Linked DNA regions of Diaphorobacter ruginosibacter. The protein of the gene in region 1 interacts with the protein of each later gene in a pairwise test. Links are inferred from orthologs where the notes say so. Each region holds a gene or a part of one and is shown on either strand. Other genes may lie near its edges. The genes, in order: H9K76_RS06445 and clpB.

Region 1 (15,381 bases):
GCTGGACTTCCAAATATGGCAGTGTCGTCACCTCGGGCTACGACATTTCCACGACCGATGGCGTCAACGAGGCAGGCCTTGCCGCAAACCTGCTGTGGCTGGTGGAGTCGCAATATCCTGAATTCGATGCTTCAAGCAAGCCGGGCCTGACGATTGCGGCATGGGCTCAGTATGTGCTGGACAATTTCTCGACAGTCCAGGAAGCGGTGACGGCATTGAAGGAGCAGCCCTTCACCATCGTCTCGGACAACGTGCCCGGAGAGAACCGGCTGACCACGCTGCACCTGTCCATCTCGGATGCCAGCGGCGACAGCGCCATCGTGGAATACATCGGAGGCAAGCAGGTCATTCACCACAGCCGCGAGTACCAGGTCATGACCAACTCGCCGATCTTCGAGCAGCAACTGGCACTCAATACCTACTGGAAGCAGATCGGCGGCACCACCATGCTGCCGGGCACCAACCGTGCCGCGGACCGATTTGCGCGGGCATCGTTCTACATCCAGGCCATCCCGAAGGACCAGGAGCCGAACAAGACGCTGGCCAGCGTGTTCAGCGTCATCCGCAATGTCTCCGTGCCCTACGGCCTGACGACGCCGGGAGAACCCAACATCTCCTCGACACGCTGGCGTACCGTTTTTGATCACCAGCGGAAGCTGTATTTCTTCGAATCGGCCCTCACACCCAACACGTTCTGGGTGGACCTCAAGAAGATCGACTTCAGCCGGGAAAAGGGCAAGGTGCTCAAGCTGGACCTCGGGCCGAACCAGGACCATCCCTTTGCGGGCGACGCAACGGCTGCGTTCAAGCCTGCGCAGCCCTTCCAGTTCCTGGGAATCTGAGAAAGGCAGGGACGTGCGTCCCTGCTGCTCACTGCTTGCTACTTTCCCTTCGGTGCCTTGCCGACGCCGGCCGAAGCCCATTCATTGCAGGTGGAGATGACCTTGGACCAGGTGGCGTTCATGTGGTCATCCCGCTCTTTCTCGCTCAAGCCGTCATAGGGCTTGGTGTTCAGCAACGCTTCCAGCTGTTCGACCGCCTTGTCACGCACCGCCCTGGATTCGAGCAGGGGATCGACATACTCCTTGCCCGCAGCTCGGTAGGCCAGCTCCCGGTAGTCCGCGGCCTTGGGCACTCCCGGCAGCTGCTTGCCATGGGCATACATATGCTGGAGCAACGCGTGGGAGTTGCAGAGCATCATGGTGTCGGCAAATTCCCGTTGCGGGGCCGTGGGCTCGGCAAGGACGGATGTAGTTGCACCAGCGAGCAGGAGCGCCGCGGCAATGGAACGAAGTGAAGAGGAGATCATCATGGGATTCTGGCAGTGAAGGGCAGGGGATCAGCCCATGGGCGTGCATAACTCGACAAGCGTTCCATCCGGACAGCGGACATAGGCCAGCGTCTGCCCCCACGGTTTCAGCTCAGGCTTCTTGAGGCTGGCCGCGCCCGCGGACACCGCCGTTTCGTAGGCGGCATGAACGTCATCCGTCGTGAGCGCCACCTCGAACCCCAATGGCAGCAGGGAATCGCTCGCTGCAACATACCCCTTGGGGAGGTTGGCCTGGCCCAGCTCGTGCGATGCGAATGCCAACGTGGTCTCTCCCGTGTCCAGTTCACCGTAGTCACCGGACTCATGAAGAAACTTCGTGCGAAGCCCGAACGCCTTGTCGAAGAATTCGAGTGTCTTGGATACCTGGGGAACGTAGATGATGGTGTAGCCGAGTTTCATGCTGGCGATGATAGACGCGTGCGCGGCGGCCAACGGTTTCAAGACGTGGAGCGGCGCGCTGATTGACAATGGGAGCGAAGTGCCAGATTGCACACTCCCGGAAGAACCATGGCGAAGAAAACACCTGAACAGAAGGCCGCAGAAGAGCGCCGCTACGTCGCAGCCTGCGGCGCGGCCAACGCGGAGGAACTGGAGCCTTTCCTGACCGACCCCAACCAGGGCATACGCGCCACGGCGGCCATGAACCCGGATGCGGACGCGGAGATTCTGGATCGCTTTGCCAACGACAGGTTCTGGGGCGTACGCATGGAAGTGGTGGGCAACGCCAATGTCAGCGAGGTCACATTGCGCAGGCTGCTGGAGGCGGATGTCCGCAAGCGAGGAGTGGTGCACCACGCGGCGCGCGAAAAGCTGGAAGAGCGCGGGGCGGTGTTTGGAGTTGATGGGATGCCGAGGGATGAGGCATAGGGATAGCGGGGCCTGCCCTTCGCTTTCTCTCTTTCTTTCTCTTTCTCTCTTTCTTTCTTTCTTTCTTTCTTTCTTTCTCTTTCTTCTGTCTTTCTCTGTCTGTCAGTCCGGATCTTTATAGGACGCCTCGAAGGCATTCCTCGCTCGGATATGAGCGTTGGCGCATTCTGTGGTGATGGGGTCTTCGATGCACTTTCGTGTCGGCTTGTAGTAAGCCTCCCATGCCTTTTCTTTTTGCTGCAGCTTGGCCTGAACCAAGCGCTGGATGCGTAGCTGGGCTTCGACGGCAGCGGCCTCTTTTGCTTCCTTCTCTTCTCGCTGGCGTTGCTGCTCCAACTGCAGCTCGCGCGAGCGGGCAAGCGCTTTTTGGGAGGCATTGCTGCTCGACTCGATGAGATCCTGGCTCATTTTGTTGACAGCATGGACTACGAATTGATAGTAGATGCCATAGGCTGCGAGCGCAAAAACCACGGACGCCGCGGTCCAACCAAACCAGGTGGCAGCATTCTCGTTTCTTCGACGGTATCTCGTCATAAACCCTCCTGGGCCCCAATATACAGAACCTGCGACCTGCAGGACAGAGCGATGCAAACCGGCATGACTTCTGGTGGAAAACGCTTGCAAAAAAATATAGAGCCTGTCTGCTGTCAAAGGACTGAGCGGTAGACCACGGCGCTGACCAAGCAAGCTGCGTGCAAACAAGGGCTACAACTACAAGCAACGGTTCATTGAGTGGTCGTGTTGGCGGCTCTAGGGCTAGTAGGGGTTCCTCCCGCGTCAGAAGAAATCATCTTGAAATAGGATTGTGCAAAAATATTGTAGGTAATTTGTTCATGCCTCCGAGGAATATTAATAATTACCTTAATCATTAGGAGATTTTTACAAATGAAAATATCAAAGAAAATATTAATATTCATTGCCACTCTTTTATTACTCTCTGTGAATGCCTCTGCGCAAACCTATGCGAGTATTTGCATGGACAATCCACCAACGGGATGGCAGTCAGAAAATACTTGCCTACTAAAGCCTCGATTTTTCTCTGAGTTTACTTACTCAACCGGCTATGAAGGCAATCACAGAGGAAGCATTTCAGAAGCCATGGATGCCACTGTTGCGTATTTTTCAAAGGATAGAACAAATATATGCTCAGTTTTCTGGACTGTCGACTCTGCTGTTGAGCCATTAAATCTGGATGCTTGGATAGAGTCTGCTATGACAGCACCGGCCTGATCACTGGCATGGCGTGGAATGGAGCTCCGCTGGTCTCTGCCCTCAAGTGGAGCCCGCTGGGCGTGCCCACGGAGTGGACATGGCCGGGCATCAAGATGTCGCCGACGGATCCATCCGCTCTTCTGGAGAGTCGCCAGTACAACACCGCAGGTCAACTCATCCATAGCGGTTTGCTGGACCTCACATGGGATGCGGCAGGTCGCGTGACCGCCATTGCACAGAGTCACATGATTCCGGGTAGCGGTAGTGATCCCGCGCAGCGTGGCATGGTCTCCAGCAGCTTCAACTACAACGCCACTGGCAACCTCACTGCGAGTGCCCATGCGCTGATGGCCACACCGGCTGTCACGCTACCTGCGGGTGTCACGCTGCCCGACTTGGTCGGCTACACCAGCCTCGGATACAGCTACGACGCCAATGGCAACCGCACGAGCGGAGTTTTCACCAAGGCTACGGGCACCGGGACTCCTCTCACGCTCACACGCACCTATGCAACTACGACGGGCACCAATCGACTGGCCAGTGTCACAACGTCCAGCAGCGCAGGCGGCACTATTCCGGCCAAGACCTATGAGTACGATGCCAGTGGCTCGCTCACCAATGCGGCGGGGCAGTATCTGCACTACGGCGCCAATGGCCGGGTCGCAAAGCTGACGAACACCTCCAGCAGCACCGATCCGCTGGCAGTCAGCTACGTGTACAACAGCTCCAGCCAGCGTGTGCTCAAGACCGATGCGCGCACCGCAGGGACAACATCGTCCGAGCATGCCTTCTACTCTGACGATGATGAGACAAGTCCCCTGGGCTTCTACAGCAGCCAGCGCAGCAGCAACTCGGCAGCACCGGCTGGAGAGAATGACTCGACCGAGCTCCTGTACCTGCCCACTGCGAATGGCCTGATGCCCATAGCCGCGCAGATCAATGGCCGCATCTATGCGATCGACACGGACCATCTGAACACGCCGCGCCGCCTCACCAACGCTGACGGGCAGGTGGCCTGGCAATGGCTGATCACTGGATTCGGCGAGGTGTCTCCTACGACCGGCGCAGGTGGCTACTTACAGCCAGGCAGCACAGTCACCGCGGCGAGCTATGCACCAGCGGTAACGTTCAACCTGCGGTATCCGGGCCAGCAATGGGATCAGGAGACGGGGCTCGCATACAACATCAATCGGTACTACGATGCGAGCAGTGGCAGGTACATTCAGGCTGATCCGATTGGGTTGGATGGCGGGTGGAATCGGTTTGCCTATGTGGGGGGGAATCCGCTCAATGGCACTGACCCACTCGGTTTGATGACGTGGCAAAGTTGGTGGGATGCGTCAGTAGCAGGGTTTCAGTCAGAAACGCCATGGAGCGCGGCTATGCGTGCTCTTGAATCGTGGCCCGTCGGCGCTTCAATGGTCGGAGGTGCTGGTAGGTATATAGCTGGCTTGTCAAAGGCTCCCGCTGCTACTGAAGCTAGTGCATTTTGCTCAGCTAATGCAGGAAGAACCATCAAATTATCCAATGGATTTTATGAAGCCGCAGGTTCTCCGTTTAAATTCTCTGAATACTATTACAAAAAGCTATGGAATACCGGTAGAGGCGCTCCATTCCTCCAGGCAGAAGAGGTGTTGGGGACTGCATCCTCAATTACTCCAGATCGAATGGCGGGTTTTTATAGGTACTTCAATGGCACGCTGGAAATGGTTTACAACCCCACAACACAAGAGGTGTGGCATTTGATGCCTGCGAGATGATTTATGGAAAATATGAGTCTTGAAAAAATTTATCAAAACTACTTGGCGCAAGGGGGGGCATCATCTTTGATGATTGAGCATATGCTGACAAAAAAATCATTCAATTCAACAAACACTGAGCAGTTATTAAATGACTTTTTTGCTGATGACTATTTTTTAAAGTCTTATTGCGATGCATGCATTTCAATATCTCACAGCCCTTTTAATGAAAGCTCTGATGCCGTAAATTTTTTGGTATTTATCCAGGATATTGGTGCACAAGCGTTATGGAAGTACCATATAAATATTGGAGAAAAGCTTGAACGATTTGTTCGATCCTTCGATCGATTGGACATTGAGGCAGAGCGAAAGAGATTGCATCAGGAGATAACGGCAAATAGGTTCGCATTTTTATAATTCGTTCCCTACAACCAAAAGCCACCTGCAACCCCACGTCAGCCGCAAGGGCTGGGGTTCAGGTGGCTTTGCTGTTGGTACCTGCGCCGTGTACTCGCTACGAACTGCGCTGCGTCAGTCGAAATGCGTGAGAGAGCAAGCACCTCAAGCTAGTACCGGCCAAGGTCTTGGATGCAGGGCCAGTTACCTAAACCCCAATGCAAAAAGCCAGCAGACCTGATTTGATCTGCTGGCTTTTTAGGGGAAGCGGTTGGTGAAACTATGCGGAAACTCTATCAAGTTTCATAGCAACAAACCGTTGGTGCCCGAGGCCGGAATCGAACCGGCACGCCTTGCGGCGGCGGATTTTGAGTCCGCTGCGTCTACCAATTCCACCACTCGGGCTATGTATGGCGCGTGAACTCGCTGAAGCGTGAATTATGGCACAGTATTGGGGTATGAAATCCTACCCGACCATCGAGGACGCAATCGGCCAGACTCCGCTGGTTGCGCTGCAACGTATTGGAGCGCCCAACAACGCCGCACGCGGCAATGTGATTCTTGGAAAGCTGGAGGGCAACAACCCCGCAGGGTCGGTGAAGGATCGGCCGGCCGTGTCGATGATCCGGCGTGCCGAGGAGCGCGGGGAGATCAAGCCCGGTGATACGTTGATCGAGGCGACCTCGGGCAACACCGGCATTGCGCTGGCGATGGCGGCGGCCATCAAGGGTTATCGCATGGTGCTGATCATGCCGGAAGACCTGTCGATCGAGCGTGCGCAGACCATGAAGGCCTATGGTGCCGAACTGATTCTCACGCCCAAGAGCGGCGGCATGGAATATGCCCGCGACCTGGCCGATACCATGGTGGCGCAGGGCAAGGGCGTGGTGCTCGACCAGTTCGCCAATGCAGACAACCCCCGCGCGCATTACGAGACGACAGGGCCCGAGCTGTGGGCGCAGACGGAGGGCCGCATCACGCACTTCGTGAGCGCGATGGGCACGACCGGCACGATCACCGGCGTGGCGAAGTTCCTCAAGGAAAAGAACCCGGACGTGAAGATCATCGGTGCCCAGCCGACGGAAGGCTCGCGCATTCCCGGCATCCGCAAGTGGCCCGAGGAATACCTGCCCAAGATCTATGACGCTTCGCTGGTCGATGAGCTGGTGTACGTGACGCAGGACGATGCCGAGGACATGGCGCGCCGCCTGGCACGCGAGGAAGGCATTTTTGGCGGCATTTCGGCAGCTGGCGCCTGTGTGGTCGCGCAGCAGATCTCCGAGCGTGAGGAGAACGCAACCATCGTGTTCGTGGTGTGCGACCGCGGCGACCGCTACCTTTCCACGGGCGTGTTTCCTGCCTGACCTGATGTGATGACATCGATCGCTTCGGTGGCACCTCTTTGGCTGGGCGAAGAAGCACGGCACTCCATGATCCCGCAATGACAATGCAATACGAGACACGTTTCTGTTCCCATTGCGCCACCGCGCTCGAACCCGTGATCCTGATGGAGGATGGCGGCGAGAAAGAGCGGTTGCGCTGCCCGGCCTGCGGCTTCACGCACTGGAACAATCCGACGCCGGTGCTGGCGGCCATTGTCGAGGTGAACGGCCAGATCCTTCTGGCTCGCAATGCGGCGTGGCCGCCGAAGATGTTTGCGCTGATCACCGGCTTCATGGAGGCCGGCGAGTCGCCCACGGAGGGCATTGCGCGCGAGGTGAAGGAAGAAACCAATCTCGATGTGAAGTCGATTTCCATCGTCGGGGCCTACGAGTTCCTGCGCATGAACCAGGTGATCATCGCGTACCACGTAGTGGCCGAGGGTGAGGTCAAACTGTCGCCCGAGCTGGTCGACTTCCAATTCGTGAACCTGGGTGAGCTCAAGTGCTGGCCTGCGGGAACGGGCTATGCGTTGGCCGACTGGCTGAAATCGCGCGGCTATGAGCCCGTGTTTTTCACCGAGGAGGAAAACGCAGAGCGTCGCCGTGGATTGGGGTAGAGGGCACCCCCCTGAGGCGCTTTGCGCCTTCCCCCTTCTCTCTACGCGACTTCGTCGCTCCGGGAAGGGGGACGCAGTCAGTGCGGCGGGGCGGCCCTTGCACGGCTGCTCTCGCGCGGGGCGCGCCAGTTTTTTAGGGCGCGCTCAATTTCTGCAATACGTGGCGGGCATACTATTCCCAACCCAGGCGTGCCGAAACCGACCTGCACGAGCGCAGCGACGTGCCGTATACACCTCTTCCCAACTGACTCGCGGTGGCTGTCTGAACGGAGCGCGCAGCGCGAAGTGAGTTTTACCGCGTGCCCCCGTATTGAAAGCGCATTTTTGGTGACTTTTTGGGCAAGACCAAAAAGTTACTGCCCCGCCGGGGGCACTCCCGGCCTCCGCCCTTAAGCAAAAGACCCGTCGCCCAAAAAGCCCACTCCCCACGCACAGGCGATACGAGTAACACAATGGATAACTGAACAGAACAGCACACGAAGACAATGCAAGTAGACAAAGAAATCGACACCCGCGGCCTGAATTGCCCGCTGCCCATCCTGCGCGCCAAGAAGGCGCTGACGGAACTGGCGAGCGGTCAGTTGCTGAAGGTCGTGTCCACCGACACCGGATCGATCCGCGACTTCCAGGCGTTTGCCAAGCAGACCGGCAACGAACTCGTGGAGCAGCAGACCGTGGGTGATGAATTCATCCACGTGCTCAAGCGCCGCTGATCTGATCCTGGTTTTTTCCCGCTCGCTCCGTCAGTACGCAATCGCATTGCGTATGCTGATCAGCGCAGCGCGCAGTTGTGCGAGCGATATGGAGCCAAGCGCCAGCCGCAGCGCGTGCGGCACCGAGGCCGTGGTCGCATAGGGTTCGGCCGTCGATACCGCGATGCGTTGCTCCTGCAGCAGCGCGGCGGCTACCTGATCGGCGCGCAGGTCTTCGCCCAGCGGAATCCACACATAGTACGAATGCGGATGGCGCACCGTGCGCATTCCCGCGAACACCTCGCTCACGATGGCCTGGCGAGCGATGGCGTCCTCGCGCTTGCTGGCCTCGAGCCGGGCGATGGTGCCGTCCTCCAGCCAGCCGCAGCCCAGCGTGGTCATGATGGCTGCCGTGTTCCAGGTGGTGGCACGGATGCCGCGCTCCAGCGTGGGGATCAGCCGCTGCGGCGCGGCGATGAAGCCGACGCGCAGGCCCGTGGCGATGCTTTTGGAGAGCGCGCTCACATAGATGGTGATATCGGGTGCCAGCGCGGCCAGTGGCGGGGGCGGCGCATCGGCAAGAAACGCATAGGCGGCATCCTCGATGATCAGCAGGCCGTGCCTGCGCGCGATGGCGGCCAGCTTGTGCCGGCGCGTGAGGCTCATCACCCAGCCGAGCGGGTTGTGCAGCGTCGGCATGGCATAAATGGCGCGCACCTTGCGCCGCGAGCACAGGGTTTCGAGTGCCTTCAGGTCGGGGCCATCCCCCGAGGCCGGAATCGGCTGCAGCTCCAGCCGCAGCGATTGGGCGAGCAGCTTGAACCCGGGGTAGGTGAGTGCATCGACCGCCACCACGTCGCCGGGCTTCAGCAGGCCCATGGCCGTGACCGTGAGGCCGTGCTGTGCGCCATCCACGAACAGCAGTTGCGAGGCATCGACCTGCAGGCCGCGTGATACCAGGTGTTCGGCCAGCGTGCTGCGGTCGCGGGGCCGGCCGGCATGGGGCTGGTAGTGCAGCAGCGATTCCAGGTCGCCGGCATTTGCCAGCTGGCGCAGCGCAGTGCGCAGCAATTCGGTCTGTCCGGCGATGAGCGGGCTGTTGAAGGTGAGGTCGGCGTGCTCTGGGGCCTGCGCGGGATAGTCCACGCCCAGCCCGAGCGGCAGCGACAGGTCCTTCACGAACGTGCCGCGCCCCGTTTCCCCGCTGACGAGGCCCATGGCCTGCAGCTCCGCATAGACGCGTGTGGCGGTCACGAGTGCGAGGCCGTGCTGCGCGGCGAGCTTGCGATGCGTGGGCAGCCGGGTGCCCGCGGGCAGGCGGCCTGCGCGGATCTCCTGCGCGAGCTGGTCTACCAGCGTCTTGTATCGGGCATCAGCCATGGCGTGATGAATGTATGCATGACAATTTTTTGATTGTATTGAATGATGCCACTACCATGCGCCTGCTGCAATCGTGCAGCGGACTCTCTATGGAAAGCAAGATGACGACCTTGGCGGCAACAAAGGACTCAGCGGGCAGCGGGTGGTGGAGCGGCCTGTTGGGCGTGGTGATATTCAGCGGCTCGCTGCCGGCGACGCGGCTCGCGCTGCGGGATTTCGATCCCATGTTTCTCACCGTGGCGCGTGCCAGCATCGCCGGGCTGCTGGCGCTGGTGATGGTGCTGTGGCGCAATGAGTCACGCCCGCGGCGTGGTGAATGGCTGTCGCTCGCGGTGGTGGCAGCCGGGGTGGTTGTGGGCTTTCCGCTGCTGACGGCCATGGCATTGCAGCATGTGACCTCGGCGCATTCCATCGTGTTCATCGGGCTGTTACCCCTGGCGACGGCCCTGTTCGGCGTGCTGCGCGGCGGTGAGCGGCCCAAGCGGGCCTTCTGGGTTTTTTCGCTGATCGGCAGTGCGCTGGTCGCCGCCTTTGCTGTGCGCGAGGGTGTCCATGCGGCTCCGGCCGGCGATGCCCTCATGCTGTTGGCCATCGTGCTGTGCGGCCTGGGGTATGCGGAAGGCGGTCGCCTGGCGCGCAGCCTTGGAGGCTGGCAGGTCATCTCGTGGGCACTGGTGCTGTCGCTGCCGCTCATGGCGTTGGCAACGCTATGGTGGTGGCCGGCCGGGTTGGGCGATGTGAGCACGGCGGGCTGGCTGAGCCTGGCCTATGTGGCGCTGTTCAGCATGTTCCTGGGCTTTGTGTTCTGGTATCGCGGGCTGGCGCTGGGGGGCATTGCGGCGGTGGGGCAACTGCAGTTGCTGCAGCCGTTCTTCGGACTGGCGTTGGCCGCGTCGTTGCTGCACGAACCTGTGAGCGCGGCCATGCTCGGGGTGACCGTTGCAGTCGTCCTGTGTGTGGCAGGGGCCAAGAAATTCGCCTCATGACGAGGGCGTCATGAGGCGAGGCGGGTTCGGATGGAGATCGGAGTGCCTGCGAATCAGAGGCTCAGCGTCTTCAGGTAGTCGCGGAAGCTCGCACCCACGTCAGGGTGCTGCAGGGCCAGTTCCACCGTCGCCTCCAGGAAGCCTTCCTTGCTGCCGCAGTCGTAGCGCTTGCCGGCATACTGGAATGCATAGACGGTCTCGGTGGCCATGAGGCGGCCGATGGCGTCGGTGAGCTGGATTTCACCGCCCGCGCCCTTGGGCTGCGTGCGGATTTCCTCGAAGATCGCGGGCGTGAGCACGTAGCGGCCCGCAACACCCATGCGCGAGGGGGCCTTTTCCGGTGCGGGCTTTTCCACGATCTCGTCGATGCGCATCAGCGGTCCGCCCGCGGCCTCACCCTTGACGATGCCGTAGCGCTTGGTCTGCTCCAGTGGCACCTCCTGCACGGCCAGCAGGGAGCGGCCCTGTTTCTGGAACGCCGTGGTCATCTGCTTCATCACGCCGGGGCCGCCCGGTTCACCGCGCATCAGGTCGTCGGCCAGCAGCACGGCAAAGGGCTCATTGCCCACGAGGGGTTCCGCGCACAGCACGGCGTGGCCCAGGCCCAGCGAGCGAGGCTGGCGCACGAACAGGCAGTTCATGTCCGCCGGGCTGATGCTGCGCACCAGCTCCAGCATGGCCTGCTTGCCGGCGTTTTCAAGCTCGTTCTCGAGTTCGTAGGCCGTGTCGAAATGGTCCTCGATGGCGCGCTTGCTGCGACCGGTCACGAAGATCATGTCGCGGATGCCGGCTTCGTAGGCTTCCTCGACGGCGTACTGGATCAGCGGCTTGTCCACCACGGGCAGCATCTCCTTGGGCGATGCCTTGGTGGCGGGCAGGAAGCGGGTGCCCAATCCGGCGACAGGGAAAACGGCTTTGCGAACGCGGGTGTTGTTACTCATGCAGGCTAACCTTGAACTTCAATCGAATCTGGAGAATCTGGAAAAAAGGCGCAGTGGTTGCTGCGCCTTTGTCTTTTATTTACTGAATCAGGCCAAGCATATCAGCCCAGGCGCGCCAGTTGTTCCTTGATGCGCCCGAGGGTTGCGCCCTTCTCGGCAACACGCGTGCGTTCCTGCTCCAGCACCGCGGCAGGCGCCTTGGCGACGAAGGCCTCGTTGCCGAGCTTCTTTTCGGAGCTGGCGATCTCGGCTTCGAGGCGTGTGGCCTCCTTGGTCAGGCGGGCCTTCTCGGCCTCCACGTCCACTTCCACGAACATCGCGAGGCGCGCATCGCCCACCACGGCCACGGGCGCATTCTGCGCCTCTGCGGCCCAGGCGGCTTCATCGTCGAACACCTTCACCTCGCTGAGCTTGGCCAGGTTCTGCAGCACGGCGGCGTTGTCGCGCAGGAACTTCGCATCGGCCTCGGAGCTGGCCACCGCCAGCAGCGGCAGGCGCTGTGCGGGGGACACGCCCATCTCGCCGCGCAAGGTGCGGCAGGAGTCCACCATCTGCTTGATGCGGCCCACGTAGGCGATCGAGCCCTCGTCGATCTTCGACGGCTGGGCTTCCGGGTAACGGGCGACCGCCACGGACTCACCCTGCAGGCCGGCCACGGGAGCGACCTTCTGCCACAGCTCTTCCGTCACGAACGGAATGATGGGGTGGGCGAGGCGCAGGATGGCTTCGAGCGTGCGGATCAGCGTGCGGCGCGTGGCGCGCTGCTGCGATTCGTTGCCTGTCTGGATCTGCACCTTGGCGATTTCGAGATACCAGTCGCAGAACTCGTTCCACACGAATTCATAGAGCGTGCTCGCCACGTTGTCGAGGCGGAATTCCGCGAAGCCCCTGGCGACCTCGGCTTCCACCTTCTGCAGTTGCGAGGAGATCCAGCGATCGGGCTGGCTGAAGTGCATGTAGCCCGCGAACTCGCCGCCGGGCTGGCATTGCTCCTTGGTGTGCTCCTTCAGGCCGCAGTCGTAGCCTTCGCAGTTCATCAGCACGAAGCGGCTGGCGTTCCAGAGCTTGTTGCAGAAGTTGCGGTAGCCCTCGCAGCGCTTGGAGTCGAAGTTGATCGAGCGGCCGAGCGAGGCCAGGGCGGCGAAGGTGAAGCGCAGGGCGTCGGCGCCGTAGGCGGGAATGCCTTCGGGGAACTCCTTCTGCGTGTTCTTGCGCACGGTAGGTGCGGTCTCGGGACGGCGCAGGCCCTGCGTGCGCTTGTCGAGCAGCGGCTCCAGCGAGATGCCGTCGATCAGGTCCACCGGGTCCAGCACGTTGCCTTCGGACTTGGACATCTTCTTGCCCTGTGCGTCGAGCACCAGGCCGTGGATGTACACGTGCTTGAACGGCACGCGGCCCGTGAAGTGCGTGGTCATCATGATCATCCGGGCGACCCAGAAGAAGATGATGTCGTAGCCCGTCACCAGCACGGAGGAGGGCAGGTAGAGGTTGTAGTCGGAGTCCGCGGCCGTGCCCTGCTCGGGCCATCCCATGGTGCTGAACGGCACGAGGGCGGAGGAGTACCAGGTGTCGAGCACGTCGGCGTCGCGCGTGAGCTTCTTGCCCGGAGCCTTGGCCTGTGCCTCGGCCTCGTTGCGAGCGACGATGCAGTTGCCGTCCTCGTCATACCAGGCAGGGATCTGGTGGCCCCACCAGAGCTGGCGCGAGATGCACCAGTCCTGGATGTTGTTCATCCACTGGTTGTAGGTGTTCACCCAGTTCTCGGGCACGAACTGAACCTGGCCGCTTGCCACCGCATCGATGGCCTTGGCGGCGATGGACTTGCCGGTCGGGTCGCCTTCGCCCACCTTGGTCATGGCCACGAACCACTGGTCGGTGAGCATGGGCTCGATGACCTGGCCGGTGCGCGTGCAGATCGGCACCATGAGCTTGTGCTTCTTGATCTCGACCATCAAGCCGGCGGCCTCCAGATCGGCCACGATGGCCTTGCGGGCCACGAAGCGATCCATGCCGCGGTACGTCTCGGGCGCGTTTTCGTTGATGGTGGCCGCGAGCGTGAGCACGCCGACCATCGGCAGCTTGTGGCGCTGGCCCACGGCGTAGTCATTGTTGTCGTGCGCGGGCGTGACCTTCACCACGCCGGTGCCGAACTCGCGGTCCACGTAGTCATCGGCAATGATGGGGATCTCGCGGCCCACGAGCGGCAGCGTCACGGTCTTGCCGATCAGGTGCTGGTAACGCTCGTCCTCGGGGTGAACCATCACGGCCACGTCGCCCAGCATGGTTTCCGGGCGGGTCGTTGCCACCACGAGCTGGCCCGAGCCGTCGGTGAGCGGATAGGCGATGTGCCAGAGAGAGCCGTCCTTCTGCTCGTTTTCCACTTCCAGGTCGGACACGGCGGACTGCAGCTTCGGATCCCAGTTCACGAGGCGCTTGCCTCGGTAGATCAGGCCCTGTTCGTACAGGCGCACAAAGGTCTCGGTCACCACCTTGGAGAGCTTGTCGTCCATGGTGAAGTATTCGCGGCTCCAGTCCACGGTGTCGCCCAGGCGGCGCATCTGCGTGGTGATGGTGTTGCCGCTCTTTTCCTTCCATTCCCAGACCTTGGAGACGAAATTCTCGCGGCCCAGGTCGTAGCGGCTCACGCCCTGGTCCTGCAACTGGCGCTCGACCACGATCTGCGTGGCGATGCCGGCGTGGTCGGTGCCGGGAACCCAGGCCGTGTTGTAGCCCTTCATGCGGTAGTAGCGCGTGAGGGAGTCCATGATCGTCTGGTTGAACGCATGGCCCATGTGCAGCGTGCCCGTCACGTTGGGAGGCGGCAGCTGGATGGAGAAATTCCTGTGTTCGGCGACCGACTCCGCATTCGGCGCGCCCGTGCCGCGGTAGCCCGCGCTGCCGTAGCCGCGCTTTTCCCATTCGGGACCCCACTGGGCCTCGATGGCTGCGGGTTCAAATGATTTGGAGAGGCTGTCGAGGCCTGGTTGTGCAATCTTGGAGTCGCTCATGGCAATGCAATGAAAAACGGCATCCCGTGGGATGCCGTTGTGGCAATGGTCGGAGGGTTGGCACCATTTTATGCGTTCTGGAAAGTGCCTGTTGCCTGCGGCTGAACACCCCTCTCACCTTCGCCCTCTCGCCTCCGTTCACTCCCTTTCCGTTCCTTTCACTTGGCCGCTGCTCGCTCCGAGACCGGCCTGGCCTGCTCGCCCAGCGGTTTTCTCACCTTGGCCACCTGCGCCGACGTGACTGCTTGAGCGTTGTTGCCCCAGTTGCCGCGCACAAAGGTGCTCACATCGGCCACCTGTTCGTCCGTGAGACGCCAGGCGAAGGCCGGCATGGTGAAGGTGGAGGGCCGCGTGGTGGTCGGCGGCACGGTGTGGCCCTGGAGCACGATGGCGATCACGTTCTGCGGGTCGCTGGCAAGCACCGCGCTGTTGCCGGCGAGAGCGGGGAAGACCTGGCTGTAGCCCTTGCCGTCGCTGCGATGGCAGGCCGCGCAGTTGTCCAGGTAGAGGGCGCTGCCGCGCTGGCGGGTGTCGCCGCGCCAGAGCGCGTTGGCGGTGTCCGGGCTGGCCGCGAAGGCGGTCGCCGCGTTGCCGCTGCCGTCCTTGCCGGGGCCCAGGCTCTTCAGGTAGGCGGCGATCGCCTGCAGGTCGCTGTCGCTCACGTATTGCGTGCTGTGCTCGATCACCTCGCTCATGCCGCCGAAGACGGCGGTGTGGTCGTTGCGGCCGGTCTTGAGCAGCGCCACGATGTCCGCCGCGCTCCAGCTTGCGAGCCCGGAGGCATCGCCCCGCAGGCTCTTGGCGGTCCAGCCGTCCATGGGCTGGTCGCTG
Region 2 (15,688 bases), 2.4 Mb from region 1 along the record:
ATTTCGCGGGTTATATCCAGGCCACTTCGTCGAACGGGCAGAAGGTGAGCTTTGCGGTGCCGAGCGGCAATTTCGGCAACATCTGCGCAGGCCACGTCGCGCGCCAGATGGGCCTGCCGATCGCCTCGCTGGTGGTGGCCACCAACGAGAACGACGTGCTCGACGAGTTCTTCCGCACCGGTGTGTACAAGGTGCGGGGCGCCGCCAATACCTATGAGACCTCGAGCCCGTCCATGGACATTTCCAAGGCCAGTAACTTCGAGCGCTTCGTGTTCGATCTGGTGGGCCGCGACGGTGCGCGCACGAAACAGCTGTTTGCCGAGGGCGTGGGCCAGCAGGGCCTCTTCGACCTGAGCGCCGATCCCGTATTCAAGCAGGCGGCAGCGAAGTACGGCTTTGTGAGCGGCAAGAGCACCCACGCCGATCGCCTCGCCACGATCAAGGACACCTACGAGCGCTTTGGCGACATGATCGACACCCACACCGCCGACGGCGTGAAGGTGGCGCGCGAGCATCTGCAGGCGGGCACGCCGATGATCGTCCTCGAGACCGCTTTGCCGATCAAGTTCGCCGCCACCATCGAGGAGGCGCTGGGACGCGAGCCCGATCGCCCGGCCAAGTTCGATGGCATCGAGGCGCTGCCCAAGCGCGTGGTGGTGATGGCTGCCGATGTGCAGAAGGTCAAGGACTTCATCGAGCAGAACTGCCGCTGACGCTGCGCGCTGAAGCAGGATCACAATGCCAACCGGCGCCTGCCCATCGGCACGCGCCGGTTGGCGTTTCAGGGACGTCACAGGAAGAAGCGGAAGAAGCGGGAACGGAGGGAACTATGAAAGCGATCGGTTTCGCGGGATATTCCGGCGCGGGCAAGACCACGGTGCTGGAACAGGTGATCCGCATGCTGTGCGAGCGCGGCCAGCGTGTGTCGGTGGTCAAGCATGCGCATCACGATTTCGACATCGATGTGCCCGGCAAGGACAGCTGGCGGCATCGCAAGGCGGGTGCTTTCGAGATGCTCGTCGTGTCGGGCCGTCGCCTCGCGCTGATGCGCGAGTTCGAGCAGCCGCGCGAAGACCTGTCGGTGCATGAGATGCTGGCAGAGCTCGATGCATCGGTGGACTGGGCCATCGTCGAGGGCTTCAAGCGCAGCGACCTGCCCAAGATCGAGATCTGGCGCGAGCCGTCCGCGGGCGAGAAACCGCGTTCGCTTCGCTATCCCGAAGATCCCGCTATTCTTGCCATTGCCACCGACGATGCGTCCCGCCTGCCTCGGGATTGCACGCTCGAAGTGCTGGACCTGAATCGCCCGGGCGGCATCGTCGACTGGATGATGGCGAACGCCGGACGCCTCGGTTACACGCCGCCTGCAGAACCACATCACAAGGAGAACACACGTTGAAGCCGCAATCCCCGCAGAACCTCATGTCACTGGATGACGCATTGGCTGCCGTGCTGGCGCAGGCTGCGCGGGTCGATGCGCCGCAGAGGGTGGACACCTTCGATGCCGACGGCCGTGTGCTCTGGGCGGATGCGGTGTCCGAGCTGCAGGTGCCGCCGCTCGACAATTCGGCGATGGATGGTTACGCCGTGCGCTGCGCCGATGTGCCGCAGGCGGGTGCCGTGCTGCCTGTGAGCCAGCGCATTCCGGCTGGGCATGTCGGCACGCCGCTGGCCGCGGGAACAGCGGCGCGCATCTTCACCGGCGCCCCGGTTCCACAGGGCGCGGATGCCATCGTGATGCAGGAGGATGCGGAGCTGGTGGATGGCCAGGTGCGCATCCTTGCCGTGCCGAAGCCGGGGCAGTGGATCCGCCGCGCGGGCGAGGACATCGCCCTCGGCAGCACGATTCTCAAGGCGGGGACCCGCCTCACGCCGGCCGCCCTGGGGCTGGCCGCGAGCATCGGCCTCGGGCAGGTGCAGGTGGCGCGCAAGCCGCGCGTGGCGCTGTTTTCCACGGGCGACGAACTGGTGATGCCGGGAACCGTTGCACCGGGGGACATGCCGCCGGGCTCCATCTACAACAGCAACCGCTACTTCCTGCGCGCGCTGCTCGCGCGCCTGGGCTGCGAGGTGCATGACTGCGGCATCGTCCCGGACAACCGCGAGGCCACGATCCGGGTGATGCAGGAGGCTGCGCAGATGAGCGATCTGATCCTGTCCACGGCGGGGGTGTCCGTGGGGGAGGAGGACCATGTGAAGCCTGCGGTGGAGCATCTGGGCGAGCTGAACCTGTGGAAGATCTCGATGAAGCCGGGCAAGCCCTTCGCTTTCGGCAAGGTGCGCCGCAGCGGTCCTGAGGGCGGAAGCGCGCATTTCATGGGGTTGCCGGGCAACCCTGTGTCGAGCTTCGTGACCTTCCTGATGCTGGTGCGTCCGTTCATCCTGAGGCTTCAGGGCGTGGAGCATGTCGCGCCGCGTGTGCTGCATGCGCGCGCGGATTTCGACACCGGAAAGGCCGATGCGCGCCGTGAGTTCCTGCGCGTGCGCCAGAACGAAGAGGGCGCGCTCGAGCTGTTCACCAACCAGAGCTCCGGCGTGCTGACCTCTGCCGTCTGGGGCGACGGGCTCGTCGACAACCCCGCCATGACCACGATTGCCAGGGGCGATGTCGTGCGCTACCTTCCCCTGGCCGAACTGCTGCAATGAGCGAGTCTTCGATGAACACCGTCAACGTTCTTTACTTCGCCTCCATCCGCGAGGCACTGGGAATGGGCAGCGAATCGCTGCAGACCTCGGCGGCGACCGTGGCCGAGTTGCGCGAGGAGATCATCCGCGCCAGGGGCGAGGCTGCAGCCGCGGCGCTGGCACCGAACAAGGCCGTGCGCATGGCGCTCAACCAGGTGATGTGCAAGGGCGGCACGGCCATAAAGGACGGCGACGAGGTCGCGTTCTTCCCTCCCGTGACGGGCGGCTGAGCGCCATGGCGACCGATGTGAAACCTGAGGATGCGGTGCATGCTGCGGGCGCAGCGGATGCCGCAGGCGCACCCCGGGTGGATGCCGCCATCAGCGCGCGCACGCGCAAGGCATTGTCCGAGGCGCGCAGCCGGGGGGTGAGGCTGGGCGCCGCGGGCGCGGACAACATCCGCGCCACGGTGGAAAAGCGCAAGGCCGACGCCGACGTGTTCGCCGAGCAGCACCGTGCGGTCTTTGCCGAGTTTCGGGCCCAGGGGCTCACGCACCGCAGGATGGCGGAGGTGCTCAACGAGCGCGGCATTCCCGCGGCGCGCGGCGGCGCCTGGACACATGGGCAGGTGCAGCGCATGCTCCTGCGGCTGGGCGACGAGCCCGCCGGCGAATGAGGGAGGCGGCCGTCAGGCCGCACGCAGCGCCTGCATTGTCGGCAGCTCGGGCAATTGAATGGCGCAGAGCTGGTCGATCACCGCTTCCGAAGCCGGCATCATGGGCGCGCGAAGCTCGGCACTCATCCAGCCCTGGCGTGCAAGCCAGCCCTTGATGGGAGCGGGGTTGGGCTCCGCGAAACTGCCCCGGATATGCTGCTGGAGCGGTGCCCAGATCGCGCGAGCGGATGCCAGATCTCCGCTGGCAAGCAGACGCAGCAGTGCGACGAAATGCTCCGTGTGGGCATGTGCGCTGGCAGCGATCGCACCGTGTCCTCCGAGCGCGAGGTTCGAGAATATCTGGACATCCTCGCCCGCCAGCACCTGCAGCGCGCCGTCGTCGATGAGGGCCTGCGTCTTGGCGGCATCGCCGCCGCAATCCTTGATGGCCACGATGTTCGGATGGCGAGCGAGCGTGCGCAGCGTGGCGAGCTCGATCGTCGCCCCCGTGCGGTAGGGGATATCGTAGATGACGATCGGATGTGTACTGGCGTCTGCGATGCGGGTGAACCAGTCGAGCAGGCCTTGCTGCGAGGGCCGGATATAGGTGGGGGCGGGGACCAGCAGCGCGGCGAGCGGCTGGCGGCCGAGCTCCCGCACGCGATCAAGCATGCGGCCCAGGTGGCAATCGGCAGCACCCATCATCACGGGCAATCCGCCGCTGGCATGGAGAACGGTGGCGAGCACGGCGTTCTCCTCTTCATGGGACAGCGCCGCCGCTTCGCCCGTCGAGCCACAGGCACAGAAACCCGATACGCCCGCCTGCCGCATGCGCGTCGTGAGCGTGTGCAGTGCGTTGTGATCGACGGCGTTCTCATGGAACGGGGTGACGAGTGGAATCCACAGGCCCGAGAAGTCGGGATGGTCGGTTGAATGCATGGCCAGTCTCTTTCTTTCCAATGGCCCGCGATGTCGATGACGATGACAACGACGTCGTGGGCGCGGGTGAAAGACCGCAAATCACCACCGTCCGGCGCGCGAACGGAAGGCTGGCAACAGGTGAGACGGAGTCTCGGCGGGGGAGAAAAAAGAGGGAGATGGGCTGCCAGGCCGGTTCCGTCGCTCATCCGGACGGAACCTCAGCTCCGGTCAGATGAGCTTTGGTTTTTTGGCTTTGCTCGCGCAGGCGGCCACGGAACGCGTCACGCCAGAGGCGTGGGCATCGATGGTGCTGGCGGAGGCGAAGCAAAAAGGCATGGCGGCAAGTGTAGCCTAGTCCTGCGGATTTGTGCAGGACCGCTGTGCGGAATGCGCTCAGGCGTCGTCGTCAGGGGTCCCGATTTCAGGCGTGCGCCAGTTCAGCAGTTCTGCGAGGCGCAGGACGACCCAGCGCGCCTCGCCCGGCTGCACCGCGGAGCCTTCCCCACTCAAGGCGGCATGCATGCCCAGCAGCACGCCTTCCTCCGACGAATTGCCTCCGTGGTAGAGCATCTGCGCCTGGTCGGTCAGGTGCGTGGCCAGGTCTTCACACAGCTCGTAGCGCGCGACGAGCTCGGGCTTTTCGATCAGCAGCTTGCCGCCGCGGCCGGCGAAGAGCTCGACAAAGCTCGGGGGCGGCTGGATCTGCGAGGTTTCGTCCATGGTGCTCAATCCGGCTTGAACAGGCGTTCGAAACGTGCCAGGTCCTCGGCCAGCTCGCAGCTCACGAGTTGCCCCATCTTGTTGTCCGCACGCCGGTGCGCCGCGAACAGGCTGACGCGGCCCGCGAATTCGAAGTCCGGCAGGTGGATCAGCGCATAGGGGTGCGCGACGAACTTCTGGTGCTCGAACAGCACGCGGTGCTGGTTCTGTGGCGACGGATACAGCGTGTACTCGTCGGTGTTGATGGTTTGTGTGGCCATGGCTTGCAACTCGATGGTTTTCCGATTCGTTTCCGACTCGATGTCCGATGCTAACGCGAGCTGCCTCGCCATTGCGCTTCGCACGCCGATTCTGTGGACAAGCATCCGGTTTTCGGGCCTGGCCTGCGACAATGGCGGCATGCCATCCGCCACATCACCCGCTTCTGCAGTCGCCACGCCCATGCCGCGTGTCTCGGTACAGACCGAGGATTTCGATCTCTCGAAGGAGGTCGCCGTGCTGCGCGCGGGCGATGCGCGCGTGGGGGCCGTGTGCACCTTTGTCGGCACGGTGCGCGACCGCAACGAGGGCGATGCGGTGGCGAGCATGGAGCTGGAGCACTATCCCGGCATGACCGAGAAGTCCATCGAGGCGATCATCGACCAGGCGGTTGCGCGCTTTGGGCTCTACGGCGTGCGCGTGATCCATCGCGTGGGGCTGCTTGCACCCATGGACCAGATCGTGCTGGTGGCGGTGACCAGCGCACATCGCGGCATGGCCTACCAGGGCTGCGAATACATCATGGACTACCTGAAGTCGCTCGCCCCGTTCTGGAAGAAGGAACAGACTCCGGACGGTGCGCGCTGGGTGGATGCGCGCGTGAGCGATGAGCAGGCGCTGGCGCGCTGGACGGCGGACAAGCAGGACTGATGGGAAAAAAGACCGTGTTGATCGACGAAAGCCAGGCTCAGCATTTCATTGACCATTACCAGACGCTGCTCGGGCATGTCGCGATCGTGGGCGGCCTGCTGAAAAAGCCGGTGGACAGCGGCGGTGCGCTTGCGTTGATGCAGAAGGCTCGCAACACGCTGGCGCAAAAGAAATCGCTGCTCGACAAGGCGGCGAGGGCGATGGAGCAGGCGGGAGAGCCCCTGCCGCAGGACATGTACGAAGCAGCTTCCAGCCTGCGCGTGAGCCACTGGGTCTATCTGCGCGACACCAGCAGCTACAGCGTGCTGCTCGAATCCGGCGGACTCGAGGCTGCCTATGGCGTGAAGTGCCTCACCACGACGCTCAAGGATGCGGTCGGCGACAGCGGCGCGATCATCGAGACGGGGCTGCTCGAATACCGTGGCCAGATCGTCTGCGACGACCTGATCGCACTGGCGGCGTGGCTCGGCCCCCAGCATCGTGCGGGCTTCAACGCGCAACTGCGCGAGCTGCGGGCGGAAGGGCGATTCCACCGGGGCCGCCTGCTGCCGCTGCCCGGCGCGAAGCCGGCTCGCCGCGCTGCCTAGCGTCCCGTCCAGGTTCTCCTTTCTTGTCCCCGCGTGCACGCAGGGCGCTGCAGCAGGAGGGACCGAGACAATCAGGTTGTCGATGGGCTGATCCGAGCACGAGCCCATTTGCGTGTTACTCCTACGCACTCTGAGCATGCAGAGCGCAATACTTGAGTCCTCTCATTGTCACGCGTGCGATGTGAGGGTGTGCACTGCTGCTATGGTTTTTGATTTCGGTTTCATTGAAATCCGTCATCGCGTCCAGTTTTCAATTTTCATCACTTGAAATTCGGCGGCCCGCTATCAGATAAATCTCATCGACATCAATCTCGCATTGAAACAAGAACCATGAGACTCGACAAACTGACCACCAAATTTCAGGAAGCCCTGGCCGACGCGCAATCGCTCGCGCTGGGCAATGACAACGCCTACATCGACCCCCTGCATGTGCTGGTTGCCATGCTGCGGCAGCAGGACGGCCCGAAGTCGCTTCTGCAGCGCGCGGGCGTGAACGTGGCGGCCCTCACCACGGACGCCGAAAACGCCATCAAGCAGTTGCCCCAGGTGCAGGGGCAGGACCAGCAGGTGCAGATCGGACCCGATCTGACGCGCCTGTTGCAGGCCACCGAGAAGGAAGCCATCAAGCGCGGCGACCAGTTCATCGCGAGCGAACTGTTCCTGCTGGCATTGGCCGACAGCAGTTCCAAGGCTTCGGCGCTGGCCAAGCAGCATGGATTGACCCGCAAGAGTGTGGAAGCGGCGATCGACGCCGTTCGTGGAGGACAGACGATGGACAGTGCGGAAGGCGAAAGCCAGCGAGAAGCATTGAAGAAGTACACGCTCGACCTGACCGAGCGCGCCCGCAGCGGCAAGCTCGATCCGGTGATCGGCCGCGACGACGAGATCCGCCGCGCGATCCAGGTGCTGCAGCGCCGCAGCAAGAACAATCCCGTGCTCATCGGCGAGCCCGGCGTGGGCAAGACCGCCATCGTGGAAGGCCTGGCACAGCGCATCGTGGCCGGCGAAGTGCCGGAATCCCTCAAGGACAAGAGCGTGCTGGTGCTCGACATGGCCGGGCTTCTGGCTGGCGCGAAGTACCGGGGCGAGTTCGAGGAGCGCCTGAAGGCCGTGCTCAACGACGTGGCCAAGCAGGAAGGCAAGATCATCCTGTTCATCGACGAGATCCACACCATGGTCGGCGCAGGCAAGGCCGAGGGCGCGATGGATGCGGGCAACATGCTCAAGCCGGCGCTGGCGCGTGGCGAGCTGCACTGCATCGGCGCGACCACGCTCGATGAATACCGCAAGTACATCGAGAAGGATGCCGCGCTCGAGCGCCGCTTCCAGAAGGTGCTGGTCGAGGAGCCGTCGGTGGAGGACACCATCGCGATCCTGCGCGGCCTGCAAGTGCGCTACGAGGCCCACCACGGCGTGGACATCACCGACCCGGCCATCGTCGCGGCGGCGGAGCTGAGCCATCGCTACATCACCGACCGGTTCCTGCCTGACAAGGCGATCGACCTGATCGACGAGGCAGCCGCGAAGGTGAAGATCGAGATCGACTCCAAGCCCGAGGAGATGGACAAGCTCGAGCGCCGCATGATCCAGTTGAAGATCGAGCGCGAGGCCATGAAGAAGGAAAAGGACGAGGCCTCGCAGAAACGCCTGGCGTTGATCGAGGAAGACCTCGGGGGGCTGGAGCGCGAATACGCCGACCTGGAGGAGGTCTGGAAGTCGGAGAAGGCTGCGGCGCAGGGCTCCGAGCAGATCCGCAAGGAGCTGGACACGATCCGTATCCAGATCGACGAGTTCAAGCGCAAGGGCGACTTCAACAAGGTGGCCGAACTGCAGTACGGCAAGCTGCCGGAGCTCGAGCGCGAACTGAAGGCTGCGGAGAACAACGAGGCGAAGGCCGAAGGTGTTGCCGGCAAGAAGAACCGCCTGCTGCGCACCCAGGTGGGCGCGGAGGAAATCGCCGAAGTGGTGAGCCGCGCGACCGGCATCCCGGTCTCCAAGATGATGCAGGGCGAGAAGGACAAGCTGCTGCACATGGAGGCCAAGCTGCACGAGCGCGTGGTGGGCCAGGACGAGGCGATTTCCGCCGTGTCGAACGCCATCCGCCGTTCGCGCTCGGGCCTGTCGGATCCGAACCGGCCGCTGGGCAGCTTCCTGTTCCTCGGCCCGACGGGCGTGGGCAAGACCGAGCTGTGCAAGGCGCTGGCGGGCTTCCTGTTCGACAGCCAGGATCACCTGATCCGCATCGACATGAGCGAGTTCATGGAGAAGCACTCCGTGGCGCGACTGATCGGTGCGCCTCCGGGGTATGTGGGCTACGAGGAGGGCGGCTATCTCACCGAGGCGGTGCGCCGCAAGCCCTACAGCGTGGTGCTGCTCGACGAGGTGGAGAAGGCCCATCCGGACGTGTTCAACGTGCTGCTGCAGGTGCTCGACGACGGACGCCTGACCGATGGCCAGGGACGTACCGTGGACTTCAAGAACACGGTGATCGTCATGACCAGCAACATCGGCTCGCAGCTCATCCAGGCCATGGTCGGCGAGAGCTCGGAAGACATCAAGGAAGCGGTCTGGGGGGAACTCAAGAACAATTTCCGACCCGAATTCCTGAACCGCATCGACGAGACCGTGGTGTTCCACGCGCTCGACGCCAGGAACATCGAGGCGATCGCGCGCATCCAGCTCAAGCTGCTGGAGTCGCGCCTCGAGAAGATGGATCTGCATCTCGACGTGTCGCCCGCCGCGATGGAGGAGCTGGCCAAGGTCGGCTTCGATCCGGTGTTCGGCGCCCGCCCGCTCAAGCGTGCGATCCAGCAGCGTATCGAAAACCCGCTGTCCAAACTGCTGCTGGAGGGCAAATATCCGCCCAAGAGCGTGATCCCGGTGAGCGTGGATCCTGTGAAGGACCCAGGGGTATTCGAGTTCGGTGTGGCCCGCGAAGGGGCTTGATGCTGAAATAGCGACTCGGATCTGTAATATGGACAGATCCGTGCCGCAAGGTTTGAAAGGAAAGACTGTTTTGAACGATCTGTTGTCTGGAGTTGCCCGATTCGTGTTGCGCCTCATCGTCATTGCCGGCGGGGTGGTGGTGTTCCTGAGCGTGCTCGCAGCGGCCATGCTGCTGGCGCTGATCTGGGGCGTGCGTGCCCTGTGGGCGCGCCTGACGGGCCAGCCCGTGATGCCCTGGGCGATGAAGATGGACCCGCGCAACGGGTGGAGCACGGTATACCGCAGCACGGCACGCTGGTCGGCGCCGCGCGAGCGCGCGGGCGACGAAGGCGAGTCGCGGATGCGGGGCACCGGCATGTTGCGACCTTCGCCCGATGTGACCGATGTGCAGGCCCGCGAGGTTCGTTGAGGCTTCTTTTCTGACGGTTCAGCGTTAATTCACTGTTAACTATGGCAAACGCCGCTGAGGGATTTCCTCAGCGGCGTTTTTCTTGTCAGTTGGGAAGAGTTGGAGGCGGCACGTTGCCTCGCTCTTTTTCCTATGTGCTCATGTGCTGCGCCAGCGCCTTCCACCCGGCGGCAAATACATGTGTCGAGACGATTTCCTCGTACTTTCCAGCATCACCCGGCGCTTCGTCGAAGTTCGCCCCCCATTCGGCAAACGTCTCGCCCGTTGATGTGATCGGCGAGAGCTTGATCCATGCGAGATAGTTGGTCACGGGAAAAGCCGGCTTCACGAAGTTGTAGCTGAGCCGGTGGTGCGTGTCGTCCAGGGACACCAGCTGCTCGCGTACATGCGCGCCATCCTTCAGGTGGAAGGAGCGCACGCAGCCCACGGAATCCGCGCTGCGGCCGTCCTCGATCTCGCTGCTTGCAATGCCCGGGTGCCAGACGGGCAGGCCGTTGAAGTCGCGCACGAGTTGCCAGACCTTGTCGATCGGTGCGGGAATGATTGCGCTTGCATAGGCTGTCGCCATGATGTGTGTCTCCTTGTGATGTAGGGGTGATGAGCCGATGGATCCGCCTGGCTTAGTTACCTGCCTGCAGGGCGAGGTTTTTGAACGCCCGCGTCTGCTCGACCAAGGCCGTTTCCACCGGTAGGCGTTCCATGCTGGATGCGCCGTAGAAACCGTTGCAGCCCGGGCAGTGGGCGAGGATGTAGCGGGCATCCTCGGGCATGGCGATCGGGCCGCCGTGGCAGAGCACGAGCACGTCCGGGTTCACTTCGCGCGCCGCTGTCGCGATGGCGTTGATTTCGCCCACGCAGTCGGCAAGCGTCAGCGCGGTGTCCGCGCCGATGCTGCCCCCGGTGGTGAGTCCCATGTGCGCGACGATGATGTCGGCGCCCGCAGCCGCCATGGCGCGGGCGTCTTCAGGGTTGAAGACGTAGGGCGTGGTGAGCAGGTCCTTCTCGCGTGCCATGCGCACGAGGTCGACCTCCAGCTGGTAACCCATGCCGGTTTCTTCCAGATTGGCGCGGAACTTGCCATCGATGAGCCCGACCGTGGGAAAGTTCTGGATGCCCGCGAAGCCCATGGCCTTCAACTGGTCGAGGAACGGGCCGAAGCTGCAGAACGGATCGGTGCCGTTCACGCCGGCGAGCACGGGGGTGTGCTTCACCACGGGCAGCACCTCGCGTGCCATGTCCACGACGATGTCGTTGGCATTGCCATAGGCCAGCAGGCCCGCGAGCGAGCCGCGTCCGGCCATGCGGTAGCGGCCCGAGTTGTAGATGACGATGAGATCGATGCCGCCTGCTTCCTCGCACTTGGCAGACAGGCCCGTGCCCGCGCCACCGCCGATGATGGGGCGGCCCTGGCGGATCTGTTCGCGGAATCGGGCAAGGATGGCGCTGCGTTCTTGTTTCATGGATGCTCTCAGATGATGTCGTTGAAATGCCGTACCGCGATGGCGGCGAACTCCGGCGAATTGATGGCGTGCGGCACGCGGATCACGCGGCGCAGTTCGGTGGCATGGACGGTCTCCTCGATCGCGCGGAAGAGGGCTTCGTCGGCCTCGGGGTCATGAAAGGGCATGCCGGGGACGTCGAGCACCGAGACCCCGCCCTCGGGCAGCAGAAAGCGCACGGCGCCCTGGCTCCGGTTCAGGCGCTCACCGATCCAGCGGCCCACGGCGATGTTCTCTTCCCGGGTTGTGCGCATCAGCGTGACCTGCGGGTTGTGCACATAGAGGTTGCGGTGCCGGTACTGCTCCGGGACGGTCTCCTTCGCGCCGAAGTTCACCATGTCGAGCGCGCCGCACGATCCCACGTACGGCACGGGCCGGTCGGCCAGAAAGCCGAAGCGCTGCTCGGTGGCCGGCAGCACGCCGCCGAACAGCAGGTCGCAGACCTCCGTCGTCGTGATGTCGAGCACTCCCTTGAAGAAGCCCCCAGCCGCGAGCTTTTCCATCGATTGGCCGCCGATGCCCGTCGCGTGGAACACCATGCATTCGTAGTGCTCCCCCAGCAGCTCGCTGATCTGCGTGATGCAGGGCGTGGTCACGCCGAACATGGTGAGTCCGATCGCGGACTTGTCGTCCTGCGTCTCGTCGCGCGCGCCTGCGGCCATGCCGGCGATGGCATTGGCGGCATTGCAGAGCACCCTGCGCGAGATGCTGTTCAGGCCCGCGATGTCGGTGATGGAGTTCACCATGTAGATATCGTTGGGACCCACGTAGGCGCTGACGTTGCCCGCGGCCATCGTGGAGACCACCACGCGCGGCGTTCCCACCGGGAGGGCGCGCATGCCTTGCGTGACGATGGCCGTGCCGCCGGAGCCGCCCAGGCCGATCACGCCCGCGACGTCGTTGCGCGACACCATGAAACGCTCGAACGCATCGCCCATGGCGCCGACGGCCGTGCCACGGTCGCCCGTGAACACCGCGTCTGCGCCCTGCGGGTGGCTGGCGGCGACGATCCGCGCGCTGAAATCCGCCTGGGCCGAGGGATGGTGGGTGGACACGTCCACCAGCAGCACCTTGTGGCCCTGCATGCGGATACGGTTGGCGACGTAGGCCAGCTCGGCCTGCTTGGTATCGCAGCAGCCGACGACGTAGATCGTTTTTTCTGTGCTCATGACGGGTTCATCTCCGGGCGGGTGTGTTGGGAATGAGGTGATGGCCTGAAGTTGCCGGAACTTGGGTGCTCTGGCAAAGTCCAGTTGAAGGAAACTGGACCATGAAACGTATTTCCGCTGCCCGTGTGACGCGGCTCATCGCGGGCTGGCAGGTGGGTGACAAGAGCCTTGCCCAGCGTCTGTGCCTGGCGCTGGGCAAGCTGATTGCCGCGCGCGAGTTGCCCGTGGGGGCGCTGATGCCGTCCGAACGCGCGCTTGCCCAGGCGCTCGTGGTGAGTCGCGGCACCGTGGTGGCGGCCTATGGCCTGCTGCGCGACGCGCAACTGGTGAGCAGCCAGCAGGGCAGCGGCTATCGCATCGTTGCGTCGTCGAACCACGCACCAGGGGAGGTGCACAACCGGCTCGTCGGCGAGGTGTTGGCGATGCCCAAGGACATCGACATGACCAGCGGCGCGCTGCAGTCCTCTCCCACGCTGATCGCGCTGCTTTCGGGGCTTGCCGGCAGCGACCTGGCCCGCCTGGTGTCGGGACTGGGCTACGACGCCTACGGCCTGCCCGAACTCCGCGCGGCCGTGGCGCGCTACTACGGCGACCTGGGGCTGCCCACGCGCAGCGAGCAGATCCTGATCACCAGTGGCGCGCAGCAGGCGGTGTGGCTGCTGGCCAATGCGCTGGTCGATACCGCGGACACCGTGCTGGTGGAGGATCCGACCTACCGGGGCTCCATGGAGGCCTTCAGGCGGCGCAATGCGCGCCTGGTGGGCACGCCGGTGACTGCTGCAGGCTTCGACTGGCACGCGCTGGAGCAGAACTTGAGCCTGCGCCCCCACCTGTTCTATTGCTTTGCCGATTGCCAGAACCCCACGGGTCGCTCGCTTGATGGTGCAGCGCGTGAACGGCTGGCAGCCTTGCTGCAGCGCCATCCTGTCTTCGTGGTGGAGGATGGATCGCAATCCGAGTTGGGGGTGGAGCGCACCGCGCCGCCGCTACCGCTCGCCGCCCTGTGTGATCCCGAGCGGGTGGCAACGATCGGCACGTTGTCCAAGCTGTTCTGGGGTGGCCTGCGGGTGGGCTGGATCCGCTCGAGTCCCTCCATGATCGCGCGGCTGGCAAGCATGAAGGCTGTGAACGACCTGGGCTCGTCGCGCTTCGACCAGCGCATTGCGGTGGAGCTGTTCGAGCGGCTGTCCGAGGCACGGGCACACCGGCACGATGAGATCCACCGTACGCTGCACGAGGCGATGCAGATCGTGAGGGCCGAAGGAGGGGACGGCTGGCAGTGGCATGTGCCCGATGGCGGCACGGCGATGTGGATGCGCATTCCGGGCGCCCATGCGGTGGCGCTGTGCCAGGCTGCGGCCAGGCGGGGGCTGTTGCTGTCGGCCGGGCCGGCCTACTCGGTCAACGAAGGATTCGGCGAATACATCCGGCTGCCATTCGTGCGGCCGGCGGGCGTGATCGCCCATACGGTGGGAGTGATCCGCCGGCTGCTGGCCGAGGCTGCGGCACGCGACCCGGCCTGAACCCTGGCCTCCAGACGATTGATACAAATTCCTGGCGCTGCGACGGGGGAGTTGGCCGTGGCTGCATTTCGCACCGATATGATGATTGGCATATGACGAGCTATACCCATCCAGCCGATGTCCGCCAGTGGTTCGAACTGCAACACCAGGCCAGCAGGGCACAGGTCGACGTGCCCCTGGTGGTGCGCCGCGAGCGGCTGTTGCGGCTCGGCAAGCTGCTCGACGAGCATGGGCCGGTGCTGGCGGCTGCGGTGCAGGCCGACTTCGGCATGCGATCGCCGCGCCTGACCGAGGTGGCCGACCTGTTCGTGCTGCGCGCGCAGCTCTCGCACACGCTCAAGAACCTCTCGAAGTGGATGAAGCGCAAGCGCGTGTCCACCCCCCTGTTCCTGATGCCGGGACGTGGCTGGATCGAGCGCCAGCCGCTGGGCGTGGTGGGCATCATCTCGCCGTGGAACTATCCAATCCAGCTGGCGCTCGGGCCCGCCATCGACGCGCTCGCCGCAGGCAACCGCGTGATGATCAAGTGCAGCGAGCTCACGCCCCACACGGCCGCGCAGCTGGCGGCTGTGGTGGCGCAGTTCTTCTCGACCGAGGAAATGTGCGTCGTGCAGGGGGACGCCGCCATCGCGGCGCTGGTGTCGTCGCTACCCTTCGATCACCTGGTGTTCACGGGATCCACCGCGGTGGGGCGCAAGGTGGCCCAGGCGGCCGCCGCCAATCTCACGCCGACGACCCTGGAGCTGGGCGGCAAGTCGCCGTGCATCGTCGATGCGGATTGCGATCTGCAGGATGCGGCGCTCAAGATCGTCCATGGCAAGCTGCTGAATGCCGGGCAGACCTGCATCGCACCCGACTATGTGTTGCTTCCGCGCGGCAAGGAGGCTGCGTTTGCCGATGCCTACCGTGCGGCGGTCGCGCAGCTGTTCCCCTATTTCGAGGGCAATGCCGACTATGCCTCCATCATCAGCTCGCGGCATCTCGCACGGCTGCGCACCATGCTGCAGCAGGCCCAGACGTTGGGCGCGCAGATCGAGGTGATGGAACCCCAGCCCGACACGCCGCCTCCGCCGCCCACGAGCATCGGCGACGGAGTGGCGCGGCAGATGGCACCGACGCTGGTGTTCGGTGTCACACAAGACATGCAACTGTTGCAGGAAGAGATCTTTGGCCCGATCCTGCCGGTGATCAGCTACGAGCGGCTGGATGACGCCATCGCACACATCAATGCCGGTGCGCGCCCGCTCGCGCTGTACTGGTTCGGCAGGGATGACGGCATCCGCGATGCGGTGTTGCGCCAGACCGTCAGTGGCGGCGTCTCGGTGAACGACACACTCATGCACATCACGCACGACAACCTGCCGTTCGGCGGGGTGGGTGACAGCGGAACCGGGGCCTATCACGGCGAGCACGGGTTCCTGCGCTTCAGCCACCAGAAGTCGGTGTTCGTGCAGTCGCGGCTCTCCCTGGGAGCGATGCTCTATCCCCCATACGGTGCCCGGTTTGACCGCATCATGGGCCTGCTCAAGCGCCTGTTCTGACCCAGGCGCCAGACCGCCCGGCGAATCTGCCGCACTGGGGAGTCATGCCGGAAGAAGTCTCTATGAACCATGTCGGCCAATTAGGCAAGCTTGTCGTGAAATAGCAGGGTAGTTGAGGTGGAAACGACGAAAAGCGTGGTTTTCGAACCATAGAAAGGGACCGGTTTTTCCGGTCCTTTTTTTA

Evidence for each region.
Region 2: the proteins of H9K76_RS06445 (region 1) and clpB interact in binary tests that used the Escherichia coli proteins (3 or more experiments, as listed by UniProt). The link is inferred for Diaphorobacter ruginosibacter from one-to-one orthologs.

Annotation. Positions count from the first base shown.
Region 1 is NZ_CP060714.1:1,391,245-1,406,625, forward strand. Bases 6,795-9,642 are described here. They hold H9K76_RS06445 (sulfurtransferase TusA family protein), read left to right. Parts: upstream 6,795-8,028; coding sequence 8,029-8,256; downstream 8,257-9,642. Other genes in these bases: cysM (cysteine synthase CysM), read left to right, coding at 6,795-6,908; H9K76_RS06440 (NUDIX hydrolase), read left to right, coding at 6,992-7,543; H9K76_RS06450 (aminotransferase-like domain-containing protein), read right to left, coding at 8,287-9,615. In the rest of the region: H9K76_RS06390 (linear amide C-N hydrolase), read left to right, coding at 1-842; H9K76_RS06395 (hypothetical protein), read right to left, coding at 881-1,312; H9K76_RS06400 (VOC family protein), read right to left, coding at 1,340-1,729; H9K76_RS06405 (hypothetical protein), read left to right, coding at 1,838-2,197; H9K76_RS06410 (hypothetical protein), read right to left, coding at 2,300-2,731; H9K76_RS06415 (hypothetical protein), read left to right, coding at 3,083-3,427; H9K76_RS06420 (RHS repeat-associated core domain-containing protein), read left to right, coding at 3,436-5,169; H9K76_RS06425 (hypothetical protein), read left to right, coding at 5,173-5,565; more of cysM, read left to right, coding at 6,003-6,794; H9K76_RS06455 (DMT family transporter), read left to right, coding at 9,717-10,601; UTP--glucose-1-phosphate uridylyltransferase GalU, read right to left, coding at 10,655-11,542; H9K76_RS06465 (valine--tRNA ligase), read right to left, coding at 11,644-14,550; H9K76_RS06470 (cytochrome c), read right to left, coding at 14,709-15,381. UniProt on the Escherichia coli protein: Involved in thiosulfate metabolism.
Region 2 is NZ_CP060714.1:3,758,640-3,774,327, reverse strand. Bases 6,409-9,563 are described here. They hold clpB (ATP-dependent chaperone ClpB), read left to right. Parts: upstream 6,409-6,747; coding sequence 6,748-9,363; downstream 9,364-9,563. Other genes in these bases: H9K76_RS17115 (hypothetical protein), read left to right, coding at 9,434-9,563; H9K76_RS17125 (hypothetical protein), read left to right, coding at 6,409-6,417. Outside these bases: thrC (threonine synthase), read left to right, coding at 1-713; mobB (molybdopterin-guanine dinucleotide biosynthesis protein B), read left to right, coding at 830-1,399; H9K76_RS17160 (molybdopterin molybdotransferase MoeA), read left to right, coding at 1,423-2,646; moaD (molybdopterin converting factor subunit 1), read left to right, coding at 2,658-2,915; H9K76_RS17150 (recombinase family protein), read left to right, coding at 2,921-3,301; dapA (4-hydroxy-tetrahydrodipicolinate synthase), read right to left, coding at 3,314-4,219; H9K76_RS17140 (hypothetical protein), read right to left, coding at 4,595-4,921; H9K76_RS17135 (hypothetical protein), read right to left, coding at 4,927-5,181; molybdopterin synthase catalytic subunit MoaE, read left to right, coding at 5,321-5,830; more of H9K76_RS17125, read left to right, coding at 5,830-6,408; more of H9K76_RS17115, read left to right, coding at 9,564-9,772; H9K76_RS17110 (SRPBCC family protein), read right to left, coding at 9,903-10,340; H9K76_RS17105 (phosphoenolpyruvate hydrolase family protein), read right to left, coding at 10,393-11,232; H9K76_RS17100 (Tm-1-like ATP-binding domain-containing protein), read right to left, coding at 11,241-12,440; H9K76_RS17095 (aminotransferase-like domain-containing protein), read left to right, coding at 12,542-13,963; H9K76_RS17090 (coniferyl aldehyde dehydrogenase), read left to right, coding at 14,056-15,504; H9K76_RS17085 (recombinase family protein), read right to left, coding at 15,686-15,688. UniProt on the Escherichia coli protein: Part of a stress-induced multi-chaperone system, it is involved in the recovery of the cell from heat-induced damage, in cooperation with DnaK, DnaJ and GrpE. Acts before DnaK, in the processing of protein aggregates.